Regions from separate parts of the Streptomyces sp. NPDC051677 genome, predicted to be linked through region 1. Evidence: riboswitches for the same ligand, from Rfam matches in the RefSeq annotation. Region 1 holds a riboswitch; the other holds the start of a gene.
What was found. A riboswitch is a leader RNA that binds a small molecule or an ion and turns the genes downstream of it on or off. The one in region 1 is predicted to bind cyclic di-AMP.
Positions count from the first base shown of each region.

Region 2: linked by a shared signal. The riboswitch ahead of ACIBAF_RS09365 (peptidoglycan DD-metalloendopeptidase family protein) and the one ahead of ACIBAF_RS10580 (C40 family peptidase) in region 1 are both predicted to bind cyclic di-AMP.

Region 1 covers NZ_JBITCT010000007.1:141,222-148,990, reverse strand. Annotated here, with positions in the region: gene bioD (dethiobiotin synthase) at 1-183, opposite strand, end outside; gene ACIBAF_RS10610 (adenosylmethionine--8-amino-7-oxononanoate transaminase) at 186-1,466, opposite strand; gene bioB (biotin synthase BioB) at 1,459-2,664, opposite strand; gene ACIBAF_RS10600 (8-amino-7-oxononanoate synthase) at 2,813-3,940, shown strand; gene ACIBAF_RS10595 (DUF397 domain-containing protein) at 4,016-4,249, opposite strand; gene ACIBAF_RS10590 (helix-turn-helix domain-containing protein) at 4,259-5,119, opposite strand; gene ACIBAF_RS10585 (ATP-binding protein) at 5,333-5,815, shown strand; gene ACIBAF_RS10580 (C40 family peptidase) at 5,869-6,342, opposite strand; cyclic di-AMP (ydaO/yuaA leader) riboswitch at 6,346-6,525, opposite strand; gene ACIBAF_RS10575 (hypothetical protein) at 6,896-7,201, opposite strand; gene ACIBAF_RS10570 (ATP-dependent Clp protease proteolytic subunit) at 7,209-7,769, opposite strand, start outside.
Region 2 covers NZ_JBITCT010000006.1:175,375-183,143, forward strand. Annotated here, with positions in the region: gene ACIBAF_RS09345 (helix-turn-helix domain-containing protein) at 1-242, shown strand, start outside; gene ACIBAF_RS09350 (DUF6126 family protein) at 239-361, shown strand; gene ACIBAF_RS09355 (tyrosine-protein phosphatase) at 370-1,167, opposite strand; gene ACIBAF_RS09360 (alpha-galactosidase) at 1,403-3,478, shown strand; cyclic di-AMP (ydaO/yuaA leader) riboswitch at 3,783-3,940, shown strand; gene ACIBAF_RS09365 (peptidoglycan DD-metalloendopeptidase family protein) at 3,945-4,853, shown strand; gene ACIBAF_RS09370 (GDSL-type esterase/lipase family protein) at 5,102-6,178, shown strand; gene ACIBAF_RS09375 (DUF6250 domain-containing protein) at 6,297-7,004, shown strand; gene ACIBAF_RS09380 (SGNH/GDSL hydrolase family protein) at 7,131-7,769, shown strand, end outside.

The DNA.
Region 1 (7,769 bases):
GAGCGCGCCCGCGAGCCGCGCGACCTCATGGGCGTCCCCGGGCTCGTCCGGCCCCACGCCGGTCTGCGCGGCCTTCAGCACGGCCACCGAGCGCCCCGCCGCCAGCGCCGACGCGGCCACCGCGGCCGTCGTGACGGTCTTGCCGACCTCCGTGCCCGTCCCCGTGACCACCAGGATCGGCATGTTCATCCCTCCCGCGCCGCGGCGCACACCGCGCGCGCGATCCGAGCCACGTCCACGTCACCGGTGACGTAGGGCGGCATCGTGTAGACCAGATCGCGGAACGGGCGCAGCCAGACGCCCTCCCGCACGGCCGCCGCCGTGGCCGCCTTCATGTCCACCGCATGGTCGAGCTGGACGACTCCGATCGCGCCGAGGACACGGACGTCCTGGACGCCCGGAAGCTCCAGGGCGGGGGCCAGCCCGTCCCGCAGTCCGGTCTCGATCCGCTTGACCTCCGCGAGCCAGTCCTGTCCGAGCAGCAGTTCGATCGAGGCGCAGGCGACGGCGGCGGCGAGCGGGTTGCCCATGAACGTCGGCCCGTGGGCCAGCACCGGCACATCGCCCCGCGAGATCCCGTCGGCCACCCGGGAGGTGCACAGGGTCGCCGCCATCGTCATATAGCCGCCGGTCAGCGCCTTGCCGACGCACATCACGTCCGGTGTCACCGCCGCGTGCCCCGCCGCGAACAGCGCGCCGGTGCGCCCGAACCCGGTCGCGATCTCGTCGAACACCAGCAGTGCGTCGTGGGCGTCGCACGCCTCGCGCAGCACCCGCAGATACGCGGGGGAGTGGAACCGCATCCCGCCCGCGCCCTGCACCACCGGCTCCACGATCACCGCGGCCAGTTCGTCGGCGTGCTGCTCGATCGCCGCGCGCAGCCGCTCCGCGTACGACTCCTCGTACCCGGCCGGCGGCGGGTCCACGAACACCTGCCGGGGCAGGACCCCGGTCCACAGGTCGTGCATCCCGCCCTCGGGGTCGCACACGGACATCGGCTGCCAGGTGTCGCCGTGGTAGCCCCCGCGCCAGGTCAGCAGCCGCTGCTTGCCCGGGCGGCCCAGCGAACGCCAGTACTGCAGGCACATCTTCACCGCGACCTCGACCGACACCGAACCGGAGTCGGCGAGGAAGACATGCTCCAGGCCGTCGGGCGACATGTCGACAAGGAGCTTCGCGAGCCGTACGGCGGGCTCGTGGGTCAGCCCGCCGAACATCACATGGCTCATCCGCCCGAGCTGCTCGCGGGCGGCCTCGTTCAGCACGGGGTGGTTGTAGCCGTGGATCGCCGACCACCAGGACGACATGCCGTCGACCAGCTCACCCGAGCCGTCGGCCAGACGCAGCCGCACCCCGCTCGCCGACGCGACGACGAGCGGGTCCACCCGGCCGGGCATCGGACCGTACGGATGCCACACATGCCGCCGGTCGAGCTCCAGCAGTTCGGAGACGGGCAGCTCAGGCATTGGGCGCGAGGTCGGTTCCGGCGCCACGGCGGCGCACGGCGACCAGGTCCGTGCGCGGCTCGCTCACCGCAGGAGCTTCGGCGGCGGCAGCAGCAGTACCGCACACGCCCCCGCCCTCGTGGGACCCGCAGCCCCCGCTCTCATGCGCACCGCAGCCGCCGCCCTCGTGGGACCCGCAGCCGCCGCCCGCCGTCACCCGGTGCTCGGGCAGCGTGATCTCGCCCGCGCCCTCCACCTCGAACCCGGCGTCCGCGATCATCTCCAGGTCGGCCTTGCCGGCCTGGCCCTCGGTCGTCAGGTAGTCGCCGAGGAAGATCGAGTTGGCCAGGTGCAGGGCCAGCGGCTGCATGGTGCGCAGATGGACCTCACGGCCGCCCGCGATGCGCACCTCGACGTCAGGGCAGACGAACCGGACCATCGCCAGGATCCGCAGACACCGCTGCGGGGTGAGGTTCCACTCCTTGGCCAGCGGGGTGCCCTCGACCGGGATGAGGAAGTTGACCGGCACCGAGTCGGGGTCCAGCGCGCGCAGCGAGAACACCACGTCGACGAGGTCCTCGTCGCTCTCGCCCATGCCGGCGATCAGACCCGAGCAGGCCGACAGGCCGGCCGCGTGCGCCTTGTTGACCGTGTCCACCCGGTCGGCGTACGTGTGCGTGGTCGTGATGTCCCCGTACGTCGACTCGGACGTGTTCAGGTTGTGGTTGTAGGCGTCCGCGCCCGCCTCGCGCAGCCGCTCGGCCTGGCCGTCGGAGAGCAGGCCCAGACAGGCGCACACCTCGACGCCCTCGTTCTCTTCCTTGATCGCCTTGATGGTGCCGGCCACCCGGTCGACGTCCCGGTCCGTGGGACCGCGCCCGGACGCCACCAGACAGACCCGCTTGGCTCCGCCGGCGAGCCCCGCCGCGGCGGCCCGGGAGGCCTCGTCGGGCTTGAGCCAGGTGTACTTCAGGATCCCGGCCGTGGAGCCGAGCCGCTGGGAGCAGTACGAGCAGTCCTCGGGGCACAGCCCCGACTTGAGGTTGACGAGGTAGTTGAGTTTCACCCGTCGCCCGAACCAGTGCCGGCGCACCCTTCCGGCCGCGGCCACCACGTCCAGCACGTCGTCGTCGGAAGTGGCGAGGACGGCCAGAGCTTCCTCGCGGGTCGGCAGCTCGCGCCGAAGCCCCTTGTCCACCAGCGTGTTCAGCAGGTCCATGAGAGCCGATCCTGTCCTACGCACCCGCTTCGGGCCAAGGTAGGGATCGCACAACACACCCGCTTCGACGTGTGGGTATTGCCACACCGTGGGTAGCGATCGCTGCCGCTAGTGTCTGTCCGCTACCTACAAAAGCCCCGGAGGACCCATGGCGTTCGGCTGGATCGACGAGCAGGCGGAGCTGCGCCGCCGCGCCGGACTCGTGCGGACGCTGCGGCCCCGCCCGGCCGACTCGCCGCTCCTCGACCTCGCAAGCAACGACTACCTGGGCCTGGCCCGGCATCCCCGGGTCGTGGCGGGGGCCGCGGAGGCCGCCAGGACCTGGGGCGGCGGCGCGACCGGTTCCCGACTGGTCACCGGCACCACCGAGCTGCACGGCGAGCTGGAGCGGGAGCTCGCGGAACACTGCGGGTTCGAGGCGGCCCTCGTGTTCTCCTCCGGGTACGCGGCGAACCTCGCCGCGGTCACCGCGCTGGCCCCGCACGGCTCGCTGATCGTCTCCGACGCGGGCAACCACGCCTCGCTCATCGACGGCTGCCGACTGGCCCGCGGCGCCACCCAGGTCGTCGGACACGCCGACCCGGACGCCGTGCGCAAGGCGCTCGGCACCCACGCGGGCCCGGCCGTGGCCGTCTCCGACACGGTCTTCTCCGTCGACGGCGACGCGGCCCCGCTCGCTGCCCTCGCGGCCGCCTGCCGGGAGCACGGCGCCGGACTGGTGGTCGACGACGCCCACGGGCTCGGCGTGCTCGGGGACGGCGGCCGGGGCGCTCCGTACGCGGCGGGTCTCGCGGGCGCCGACGACGTCGTCGTCACGGTCACGCTGTCGAAGTCGCTCGGCAGTCAGGGCGGAGCGGTGCTGGGCCCCGCGCGCGTGATCGACCACCTGGTCAACGCGGCTCGGACGTTCATCTTCGACACCGGCCTGGCTCCGGCGGCGGCGGGCGCGGCGCTGGCCGCCCTCAGGCTGCTGCGCGGCGAGCCGCAGCGGGCGGCACGCGCGCGTGCGGTGGCGGGCGAGCTGTACTCGCGGCTGACGGCCGCGGGTCTGGAGGCGGTGCGTCCGGACGCCGCGGTCGTCTCCGTGCGTGCTCCGTCCCCGGAGAAGGCCGTGCGGTGGGCGGCGGACTGCCGGTCGGCAGGCCTGGCCGTGGGCTGCTTCCGTCCTCCCTCCGTGCCCGACGGCGTCTCACGCCTGAGGCTGACCGCCCGTGCGGACCTCTCCGGGGCCGAGCTGGAACGCGCTGTACGGGTGATCGACGAGACACGACCATGAGTCGGCGTGACACGGCCGTGGGTCGCCGCTGAGCACCGCTTGCCGACTACTGCGGTGCGTTGTGCTGCGGTGCGCTCAGCGGAACGCGGCCGTGAAACCCGTCCAGCTCTCGGGGGAGAAGAGCAGGGCGGGGCCGGCCGGGTCCTTGGAGTCGCGTACGGCGAGCAGGCCGGCCCAGGGGCCGAGGGCCGGCCGGGCGGTCTCCACACAGTTGTTCGCTCCCGTGCTGTAGCTGCTGCGCAGCCACCGCACCTGCGGGAGATGATCGGGATCGGTACTGGAAGGTACGTTCCGCGGTAGTGCGGACATGGTGCCTCCTTACGCGCCGTCGGCTATCGCGGCGATGTAATCCGATGAGTCCCCGGGCGAAAGGGCGTGCGCCCGAAGGGCGTTGAAGGCCTCGGTGTAGGCCTGGAGGTCTTCTTTCCGTTCGAGATAGAGGCTACTCGTCAAGTGGTCGAGAACAACCACATCCAGATCAGAAGTGCGCGAAAATGAGAAGATAACGAAAGGGCCGGTTAGGCCGATATGCGCCCCGGCGGCGAACGGCAGGACCTGAAGTCTCACTTGCGGCAGCCGGGCCGCCTCCGCCAGCCGACCGAGCTGATGTGCCATCACCTCGGGCCCGCCCACCTCCCGCCGCAGCACCGCCTCGTCCAGCACCGCGTTCAGCTCCAGCGGCGGCTGCGCGCGCAGCACGTCCTGGCGGGCCAGCCGCACCTCCACCAGGGTGTCGAGCCGCTCCTCGTCGGCGCCCTCCACTGCGGCCCTGGTCACCGCGCGCGCGTACTCGGGCGTCTGCAGCAGCCCCGGTACCACACTCGTCTCCAGCGTGCGCATCGCGCTCGCCTGGGACTCCAGACTGATGAAGTCACGGTAGGTGGGCGGCAGCACCCCGCGGTAGGCGTGCCACCAGTGGTCCCGACCGCCGCTGCCCTCGGCGCCCGCCAGCGCCAGCATCAGCTCCCGCAGCTGTGGATCGACTACGCCGTAGACGTCGAGGAGTAACCGCACATCGGCCGGTTTTGACCCACTGGTGCCGGTCTCGATACGGCTCACCTTGGACTGGTGCCAGCCCACGAGCCGGGCCGCCTCACCACTGGTGAGGCCCGCCTGGGTGCGCAGCGTGCGCAGTTCGGCGCCCAGTTTCCGGCGGCGCACCGCGGGACCGTGTTGCATGGGCTCCTCCTTAGTCCTTACGGGCCGTCCAAATACGCTCTGTCGTCGCAGAGTTCACCGCATCGAGCGACAGATATATGCATATCTTGGTGGATCGCCACCCGTGACCGGCGCGGTAATGGCAGTCTGGCGAAGAAGCACCAGTCCGGGACCGTACTCGAACCACACGCACCGTGTCGGACTTCGGTCCCGTGGGAAAGGGACGACGTCGCCATGGCAGATCACCTGGAAGCATCCGTCACTCTGCCGAGCGATCCCGCTTCGGTCTCCACGGCCCGCGGCTTCGTGGCCGGCGCCCTCGAAGAGTGGGGTCTGCCGGGGGACACGGAGGCGGCCGACACCGTCCGGCTGATCGTCTCAGAACTCGCCACCAACGCCGTACAGCACACCTTCGGGCAGTCACCCACCTTCACGGTGGACCTCGTCCTGGACCGTGACGAACACTTGCGCATCGGTGTCACCGACAGCCACCCGCGCTTCCCGAAACGGCTGCCGGCCGCCGTCCAGCAGGACAACGGCCGAGGCTTGGTGATCATTCGCTGGCTGACCGCGGAGTGCGGCGGCAAGCTCAGAGTGCGGCCCACCCGGGAGGGCGGCAAGACCGTCATCGTCGAACTCCCGTGGACCGTCCCGGCGGCGGAGCCGGTGGCCGGAGCCCTGACTGCCCCGGCGGAGGGCGAGATCCCGGGGCGGTGACGGCGCGTCAGGGACGCCGGCGCCACCCCGGGAGACTCAGTGGACCCGATGGCTCAGCGGACCCGCCCGTACCAGACGCTCTTGGTCCAGATCTTCTGCAGTTTCACCACGTCCCCGGTCTTCGGCGAGTGCCAGATCTTGCCGTTACCCGCGTAGATCCCGACGTGGTACACGTTCGAACCCGAGTGGAAGAACACGAGGTCGCCCGCCTTGCGGCTGGACGCCGAGATGTGCTTCGTCTTGTTGTACTGCTGGGCCGCCGTCCGAGGCAGGGTCTTGCCCGCCTTCTTGTACGAGTACAGCGTGAGCCCGGAGCAGTCGAACCTCTTCGGCCCGGTGGCCCCGTACTTGTACGGAGCGCCCTTCTTGGAGGCCGCGATCTGGAGCGCCTTCGTCGCCGGTGTGGCAGCCGAGGCGTCCGGGGCGAGCCCGGGGACCACGACCGAGCCGCCGACGGCGGCGATGGCGAAGGCCGAGGCCGTACCGGCCCGGACCATGAGCGACGGGACACGATTGAGCGCAGTCATGCGCAACCCTTCGTCAGCCGCCTGTGAAGGATGACCTGTCGGATTCGGGCTGGCGAAGTTGCCCGGCCGCTGACGCGGCTTCACCCCAAGGGCTGCTCGGCCCGGTCATGGCGTGACCGTTCCGGCGACCCGTCGTGCTTGGGTCCTCCACTCCTGCCGATGCACTTCTGTCGACCGGTCATCCGGGCGGCGGCAGGACTCGGCGTCCGCCCGGACCGCCCCGCCTCTTGTGGCGGGGGCTTGTCGTCAGTCAGGGATCTTGGCTCACGGATGTCCGAAAATCCCAATGGAACCGGGGATTTGTGGGGTTACTCACCACTCACCCGTTCGGGTGGACACCCTGATGGCCGATCAGGTGTCAAGGCGGCCACAGGGCCCCGGACCAGCCATGGAGCCCTTTATTCCGCCCGAAGAGCGCCCATTTGCGCAACCTCTACCGGCCCGGGAAGACAGCGCACGCTACGCCGAACGAGGGTCCCTCGTCTGGTCCGTTTCAACTCCGCGCCGGACGGCACGCTCGGGGCGCGGTCCGCCCGGCCCAGGTCGCCTCGCGTCAACTGTCGGAGAGCGGAGGCACCGTGACGCGCGCCGCACGGCGCTCCCCGTCCAGGACGCGCAGCGCCCGCGCGAGTGTCGGAGCGTGCAGCTCGTTCTCGCCCCGCTGGTGCATCAGCGTCAGCGCGTCGCGCAGCGCGACCGCCTTGCTCACCAGCGCCTGGGCGGCACGCAGTCCGCGGTACGTGTCGCCGTGGTGGGCGGGGTTGATACGGCCGAGCAGGTCGACGACGTCGAGGTAACCGTCGATCAACTCGGCCTCGGCGCGCGTCAGCGCGGGCAGCGGCGGCAACTCGGGCACCATCGGCCCCTCACCTCCCGCCCTGGCCGCCGGCCGAGGTCTTGCGGGTGGTGATGATGCCGTCCACCAGGCCGTATTCCATGGCCTCCTGGGCGGTGAGGAACTTGTCCCGCTCGATGTCCGCGCTGACCTGCTCCGGGCTGCGCCCGGTGTGCAGGACGAGCATCCCCTCCAGGGTGGCCCGGATGCGCGCCAGTTCGTCGGCCTGGATCGCGAGATCGCTGGCCTGTCCTTCTACGGGCTCGGGCAGGGACGGCTGGCGGATCGTCATCCGCGCGCCCGGCAGCGCGAACCGCTTGCCCGGCGTGCCCGCCGCGAGCAGCACCGCCGCCGACGAACCGGCCTGGCCCAGACAGGTCGTCTCCACGTCGCAGGTGACGTACCGGATCGTGTCGTACAGGGCCGTCATCGCGCTGAACGAGCCGCCGGGGGAGTTGATGTACAGCGCGATGTCCCGGTCCGGGTCCTTGTGCTCCAGGTACATGAACTGGGCCATCACGTTGTTCGCCGAGAAGTCGTCGATCGGCGTCCCCAGGAAGACGATCCGCTCCTCCAGCAGCTTCGAGTACGG
Region 2 (7,769 bases), on a different contig from region 1:
GGGTGCACCCCGGGGAGGAGTGGCTGCACGTCCTGCGGGGACGGCTGCGGCTGCGGCTCGGGGACACCACGGACCTGCTGGGGCCCGGTGACAGCGCGCACTTCGACTCGCTGACCCCGCACCGCATCGCCGCGCAGGACGTCGACGGGGTCGAGCTCCTCTTCGTCCACACCCTGCTGCAGAGCCCCACGGCCACGCTGTGCCTGGGGCCGACCCCTTCCGAGACCGGAGAGACGTCATGAGCGACTTCGAGGAGAAGTTCCCCCGCACCCTGTGGATCCGGCTGATCATCTACATCGCCGTGGGGCACCTCTTCGCCGGGTTCCTCTGGCTGCTGTTCGAGGTGGGGGCCAGCCAGTAGAGCGGCCGTCAGTCGAGGAGTCGCTCGCGCAGCCGCTCGCGGGTCTCGGGGGAGAGGCCGAGGCCCTGCTCCAGGTAGGCGTCGACGCTGCCCCAGGTCTCCTCGATGGTCTCGAACGCCGCCGTGAGGTACTCCGCGCGGGCGTCGAACAGGGGGCTGAGCAGCTCCATGACCTCGGGGGAGTAGGCCTCGGCGGAGGTGGCGCTGCGACGCACCTTGTAGCGGCGGTGCTTGGCGTTGGACTCCAGATAGTCGGCGAGGATCGCCTCGCGCTCCACGCCCAGGGCGAGCAGCGTCACCGCGATGGACAGACCCGCGCGGTCCTTGCCCGCCGCACAGTGCATCAGGGCCGGGACGCTGTCCTCGGCGAGCGAGTGCAGCACCTGTGAGTGCTCCGCCGTCCGCTCCCTGACGATCGTGCGGTAGGAGGCGATCATCCGGCCCGCGGCCTTGCCGTCGCCGAGTATCTCGCGCAGCTGGTCGATGTGGCCGTCGCGCACCATCTTCCAGAACTCGGAGCCGTCCGCCGGGTCCGACAGCGGCAGGTTCACGTTGCGCACGCCCGGCAGCTCGACGTCCGGACCCTCCAGCTTCTGGTCCGCCGCGTTGCGGAAGTCGAAGACCGTGTGCAGGCCCAGGTCGGAGAGGAACGCCGCGTCCTCGTCGGTCGCGTGCGCGAGGTGGCCGCTGCGGAACAGCATGCCGTGGCGCACCCGCCGGCCGTCGACGGTCGGCAGGCCGCCCACGTCCCGGAAGTTGCGCACGCCGGCCAGCTCGGGCTCGGTCGACGGGATCTGCTGCGTCACTGGGGCTCCCTCCCTGTCGGTCACCGTCGGCGCGGCTCGGGGTGGCCGACGGGACACCTTCTCGACCATACGACATGGATTCCCCGGGCAACGGGTTGTCCACAGGCCGGCGAACCGGACGTCCGCCCAGGTGAAGAGTTGTCCACAGGGTGGCCCGTGCGGAGTTGCCGGGCGGGCCGACCGCATTCGATGATGTTGGTGCTTGATCGCACCTGTTCGAATTAGTGGGGGTTTGATGCCCGAGATCGCCGACAACGGCCGTACCTGGCTCCTTTCGGGGCCCACGAGCAGCTACGCCCTCCACCTCACCGAGGCCGACGAGCTGGTCCACCTGCACTGGGGCCCGGGCATCGCGCTCGCGGACGCCGAGGCGCTCGCCGCGCTGCCGCCGTCGGAGCGCGGGGCGTCCTTCGAGTCCCCGCTCGACGGCCGCGAGGAGTACCCGGTCGAGGGCGGCCCCCGTTTCGTCCGGCCCGCCCTGTCCGTGCGCACCGACGAGCGGCGCGGCACCGAGTGGACCTTCGAGGCGTATGAGGCCGACGACGACGGGCTGCGGCTGCGCTTTGGGGACGGCGGGCTCGCCGTCACCCTGCACTACCGGATGCGCGGGGACGTCGTCGAACGCTGGACGACCCTGCGCAACGAGGGCGAGCAGCCGCTGGAGCTGCTGCGCGCCGACTCCGCTGCCTGGACCCTGCCCGAGCGCGAGGGCTGGCGGCTGTCGCAGCTGCACGGCCGCTGGGCCGCGGAGTCCCGGCTCACCGTCTCCCCCCTCGCCTACGGCGAGAAGGTCATCGGCAGCCGCCGCGGCCACACGGGACACCAGCACCTGCCCTGGGTGGCCCTGGACACCGACGCGACCGAGGAACGCGGCGAGGTCTACGGCTGCGCCCTCGGCTGGTCGGGCTCCTGGCGGATCGCCGTCGCCCAACTCCCCGACGCACGCGTGCAGATCACCGGCGGCGCCGGCTACGACGACTCGGGCCTGCTGCGCCTCGCGACGGGGGAGTCCTTCACCACGCCCGTCTTCGCCGGTCTGTGGAGCGACGCCGGGTTCGGCGGCGCGAGCCGCACCTGGCACGCCTACCAGCGGGCGCACGTGATCCCGGACGCCGGACAGGACCGGCCGGTGCTGTTCAACTCCTGGGAGGCCACCTACTTCGACATCTCCGAGGAGCAGCAGGCGACCCTCGCCCGGCGCGCCGCGGCGATCGGCGTCGAGCTGTTCGTCGTGGACGACGGCTGGTTCGGGGCGCGCACCGGCGACCACGCCGGACTCGGCGACTGGCGGCCCAACCCCGACCGCTTCCCGAACGGCCTGAAGCCGCTCGCCGACTACGTGCACGCCCTCGGCATGCAGTTCGGCATCTGGGTCGAGCCCGAGATGGTCAACCCCGACAGCGAGCTGTACCGGGCGCACCCCGACTGGGTGCAGTTCCAACCGGGACGAAAGCGGACGGAGTTCCGCAACCAGCTCGTGCTGAACCTCGCGCGCGAGGACGTCCAGGAGTACCTCTGGGAGCAGCTCGACGCGCTCCTGTCCAGCGCCCCCGTCGACTACGTGAAGTGGGACTTCAACCGCTGCTTCACCGACGCCGGCTGGCCGGACGATCCCTACCCGCAGCGCCTCTGGGTGGACCATGTGCGGGCCCTCTACGCCCTGCTGGACCGGCTGCGGGCCGCCCACCCGGGCGTCGCCTTCGAGTCCTGCTCGGGCGGCGGCGGACGCATCGACCTCGGGATCATGAGCCGCACCGACCAGGTGTGGACCTCCGACAACACCGACCCCCTGGACCGGCTCGACATCCAGCACGGCTTCAGTCAGATCCACCCCGCCAGGGTCATGGCCGCCTGGGTCACGGACAGCCCGAACGCCCAGCTCAACGGCCGGGTCAGCTCGCTGCGCTTCCGGTTCGTCAGCGCCATGGCCGGAGTGCTCGGCGTCGGCGGGGACCTCTCGGAGTGGAGCGAGGAGGAGCTCGCCGAGGCCCGGGAGTGGGTGGAGCTCTACAAGGAGATCCGGCCCCTCGTGCAGCACGGCGACCTCTACCGGCTGCGGCCCCCGGCCGGCGGCCTGAGCGCCGTCCAGTACGTGCGCGGCGACGAGGCGGTCGTCCTCGCCTGGCTCCAGGCGCAGCGGTTCGGCGAGCCCGTTCCGGCGCTGCGGCTGCGGGGACTCGACCCGACAGCATCGTACGAATGCCGTGAAACGGGCGAAGTGCACCGAGGGGCCGTGCTGCTGCACCACGGGCTGCGGATTGGGCTGCGAGGCGACCTCGATGCGACGGTTATCCGACTGCGTCGCATTTGAGGAGTCTGTCCGAATTGGAGCCTTAATTCCAACTCGCTGCGGAATAAGGGAACCTGGGGAAGTCTCACGTGAGCAGCGTCATATTCGTGACCGTACGTCGTGCGTCATGCTCACGTAATTCGCATGCCTTTCCAGGGGGTTCGGCGAAAAGCGGTCCTTTTGATTGACGGAGCGTGACTGGGAATTCGCACAGCGGATCAAGAGAATTGCGTTGTCCGTGCAACCTCTGCTTGTCCCTGTGCGTCTTGGTCGCTTACGTTCCACACCAATCCGGACGGACGCCTAATCCTGCCGCCGTCCGGTGTCCGCACACTCACCCGTACCCGGCAGGAGCGGGGGACCCACAGGCAGAACCGCCTGTTCCGGTCCCGGAACAGGCTTGGGGTAAAGCCGTGCCTCGGCGCGGCCGGACATCTCCAGTCCGCACCCGACAGCTCACCTCGCAGGCGCCGGAGAGGAATTCGTCATGCCCGCGAAGGGTAAGCACCGCCGTCCCAAGTCCCAGCGCTTCACCCGTTCCATCGCCGTCGCCGGAACCGGCGGCGTCGCGCTCGCCCTTCCGCTCATAGGCGCCACCGGCGCCCATGCGGCCCCCGTGCAGTCGGCTTCCCAGTCTGTTGCGCAGACGGTTGCGCAGTCCGTTTCCGAAAAGGCCGTGCAGTCCGTTCCGGTGGCGCAGAAGAAAACCGCTGCCACGAACACCCGGACGTACATCGTGCGGTCCGGCGACTACCTCTCGAAGATCGCCGACGAGCAGCACGTCAGCGGCGGCTGGCAGAAGCTGTACCAGGACAACCGGGCGGCCATCGGCAGCGACCCGTCGCTGATCCACCCCGGCCTGAAGCTCTCGATCGGCAAGAAGGCCACGACCGGCAGCACCAAGTCGTCGTCCGGTTCGTCGTCGTCCTCGTCTTCCTCCGCGAAGGCGACCACCCAGGCCGCCGAGAAGACCACCAGCACCTCCAGCGGTTACGTCCTCCCCGTGGCCGGCGCGACCATCGGAACCGGTTACCACGTGGCCGGCAGCATGTGGTCCAGCGGCTACCACACCGGCGTCGACTTCGTCGTCCCGACCGGCACCTCCCTCAAGGCCGTGGGCGCGGGCACCGTCGTCTCCGCGGGCTGGGGCGGCGCGTACGGCAACCAGGTCGTCATCAAGCTCGCCGACGGCTACTACGCCCAGTACGGTCACCTCTCGCAGCTCTCCGTCTCGGCCGGCCAGACCGTGACCGCGGGCCAGCAGATCGGCCTGTCCGGCGCGACCGGCAACGTGACCGGCCCGCACCTGCACTTCGAGATCCGCACCACGCCGGACTATGGCTCGGACGTGGACCCGGTCGCCTACCTCCGCTCGCACGGCGTCGCCGTCGGCTGACCCCGCCGACGACCGCACGCCACACGCCTGACCACGCCTGACACGCAGCCGAAGGCCGGACCCCGATCCCCGGGTCCGGCCTTCGGTGTTTCCGCATGCCGGCCCCGCCGACCGGACCTTGCGTGTTCGTGATCGTTTCATTGCGGCCGCGTGGCAGCCCTTTTCGTCCCCTCGACAGGCGGGGCACGGTGGGGCCACAGTGATCTCCGTCAGGGGGCAAGCGCTTTCTACCGTTCTTCGGAGGTCCCGTGCCCGGCGCCGACCGACGCACCGTCATCAACCGGTTCCTGAGTACCGCGGCGGCCGTGACGCTTCTGGTCGGCGCCGCACCGCCCGCCCTGGCCGCGGCCGGCGGCACGGACCTCGTCCGCCCCGACGACCGGCGGCTCGCCTACGAGGGGCACTGGGGCCGTACCGCCGAGGCCGCGATCACCGTCAACTCCGGTTCCCGGCTGCGGTTCCGGTTCGCGGGCGGCGCCGTCCACGCCCTGTTCGACGTCTCGTCGGTCACCGTGCCCGCGCAGGTGTACGTCTCGGTCGACGGGGGCCCGAAGACGCTGTACGCCGTCGACCGCGCCGACCTCGCGATCACGGCGACCGGGCGGGGTCCGCACACGGTCGAGCTGTCCCTGAAGGACGTCTACTCGCGGGCCGGGCGGTGGACGCCCCCGCTGGAGACCGGAGTCGTGCTGACCGGCATCAAAGGCCGGCTCCTCGCCCACCATGCGGTCAAGAAAGGTGAGTTGGCGTTCTACGGCGACTCCGTCACTCAGGGTGTGATGGCGCTCTGCGAGGTCAACACCTCCGACTGCGCCGACGGCACGGCCGCGTACCCGACCCTCGTCGCCGACGCCCTGCACGCCGCGCTCACCCAGGTCGGGTTCGGGCGGCAGGGTGTGATCCAGACCGGGAACGGGGGAGTGCCGACCGCCGGTGACGCCTACGGCTGGAACTTCGCGGGCTCCCCGGCGCGCCCGGACCGCAACGCCGACGTGATCGTCGTCAGCCAGGGAACCAACGACACCGCCTACGGCTCGACCGAGTTCCGTGCCGCCTACCGCTCCTACCTCGAGCGCCTGCGGTCGGCCGCCCCGCACGCCCGCATCCTCGCCCTGCGCCCCTTCGACGGGTCGCGCGCCGCCGACATCGCCGCGGTGGTCGACGAACTCGCCGACACTCGCACGGAGTTCGTCGACACGACCGGCTGGCTCTCGGCGGCGGACGGCGACTTCCACGGCGCCGTCCACCCGAGCGCCCAGGGTCACCGCAAGGCGGCCGACCGCCTCGTCGCCCTCATCGGACACCTCGCGAAGGAGCACCGATGAACGTCACCCGACGCCGAAGAGCCGGCGTCGTCTCCGGTCCCCGCACCTGGACCCGCCGGGCGCCAACAGGTGCCCAGGCCGTCCCTCACCACCCCGCCCACTGAAGGAGTCGCTTCCCGTGACGACCACGCGCAGAGCATTCGGAGCCCTCGCCGCCGGAGCCGCCCTGGCCGCCCTCGCCCCCGCCGGCGCCGCGAGCGCCACGCCCCGCCACCGCCGTCTGATCGCCCACGACGACTTCCGGCACGGTCTGCGCCAGTGGGCCGTGGAACTGGAGAAGGGCGGGACCGTCACCGCCTCCCGCGGCGCCCTGGAGGTCGACGTGCCCGCCGGGGCCACGATCTGGTTCAGGCGGCCGTTCGAAGGACCGTACGTCCTCGAATACGTCGCCACGCCCGTCTCCGCGGGCGGGGTCAACGACCGTGTGTCCGACCTGAACAACTTCTGGAACGCCGTCGACGTCCGCTCCCCGGACGACCTCTTCGCCACCCCGCGCGGCGGCGCCCTCGCCGAGTACGACTACCTCAAGGCGTACTACGTCGGTTACGGCGCCAACACCAACACCACCACCCGGCTGCGCCGCTACGTCGGCGAGGCCGGGGTGCGCCCACTGGTCTACGACTACACCGAGCCGCTGCTCGTCGCGAACGAGCCGAACCAGGTGCGCATCGTGTCCGACGGCTCGGCCGTGCGCTGGTGGAACAACGGGCGGCTCGTCTTCGACTACACCGACCCGGAGCCGTACACCGGCGGGCACTTCGCGTTCCGGACCACGTGGAGCCACTTCCGCATCAACGACTTCCGGGTGTGGTCCCTTATTCCCTGATTGGCCAACTCTTTAGGAGTGGCTTATCTCACCGTCCGTCAACCCCTTCCTACGGTCGCGTAAGTCACATTCGAAGGTGAATCATGAACTGCTGTGGCAGACGATTCGAAGAATGACAACAGATCAGTGATCGGGTCGTACGTGGCGGTGGGGGACAGCTTCACCGAGGGCGTCGGCGACCCCGGCCCCGACGGGGCGTTCGTCGGCTGGGCGGACCGGTTCGCGGTACTTCTCGCGGACCGGCGGCCCGAAGGCGATTTCAACTACACCAACCTCGCGGTCCGTGGAAAGCTGCTCGACCAGATCGTGGAGGACCAACTCCCCAGGGCGGTGCGGCTCGCCCCGGACCTGGTCTCCTTCTGTGCGGGCGGCAACGACATCCTCCGTCCCGGCACCGACCCGGACGAGGTCGCCGAGCGCTTCGAGCGCGCGATCGCGTCCCTGACCGCCGCAGCCGGCACGGTCATGGTGACCACCGGCTTCGACACCCGTGGCGTTCCCCTGCTCAAGCATCTGCGCGGCAAGATCGCCACCTACAACGGGCATGTCCGTGCCGTCGCCGACCGGTACGGCTGCCCGGTGCTCGACCTGTGGTCCCTGAAGTCCGTGCAGGACCGCAGGGCCTGGGACGGCGACCGGCTCCACCTCTCCCCGGAGGGGCACACGCGCGTGGCGCTGCGCGCGGGGCAGGTCCTCGGCCTCCAGGTACCGGCCGACCCGGAGCAGGCCTGGCCGCCGCTCCCGCCGCGCGGCACCCTCGACGTG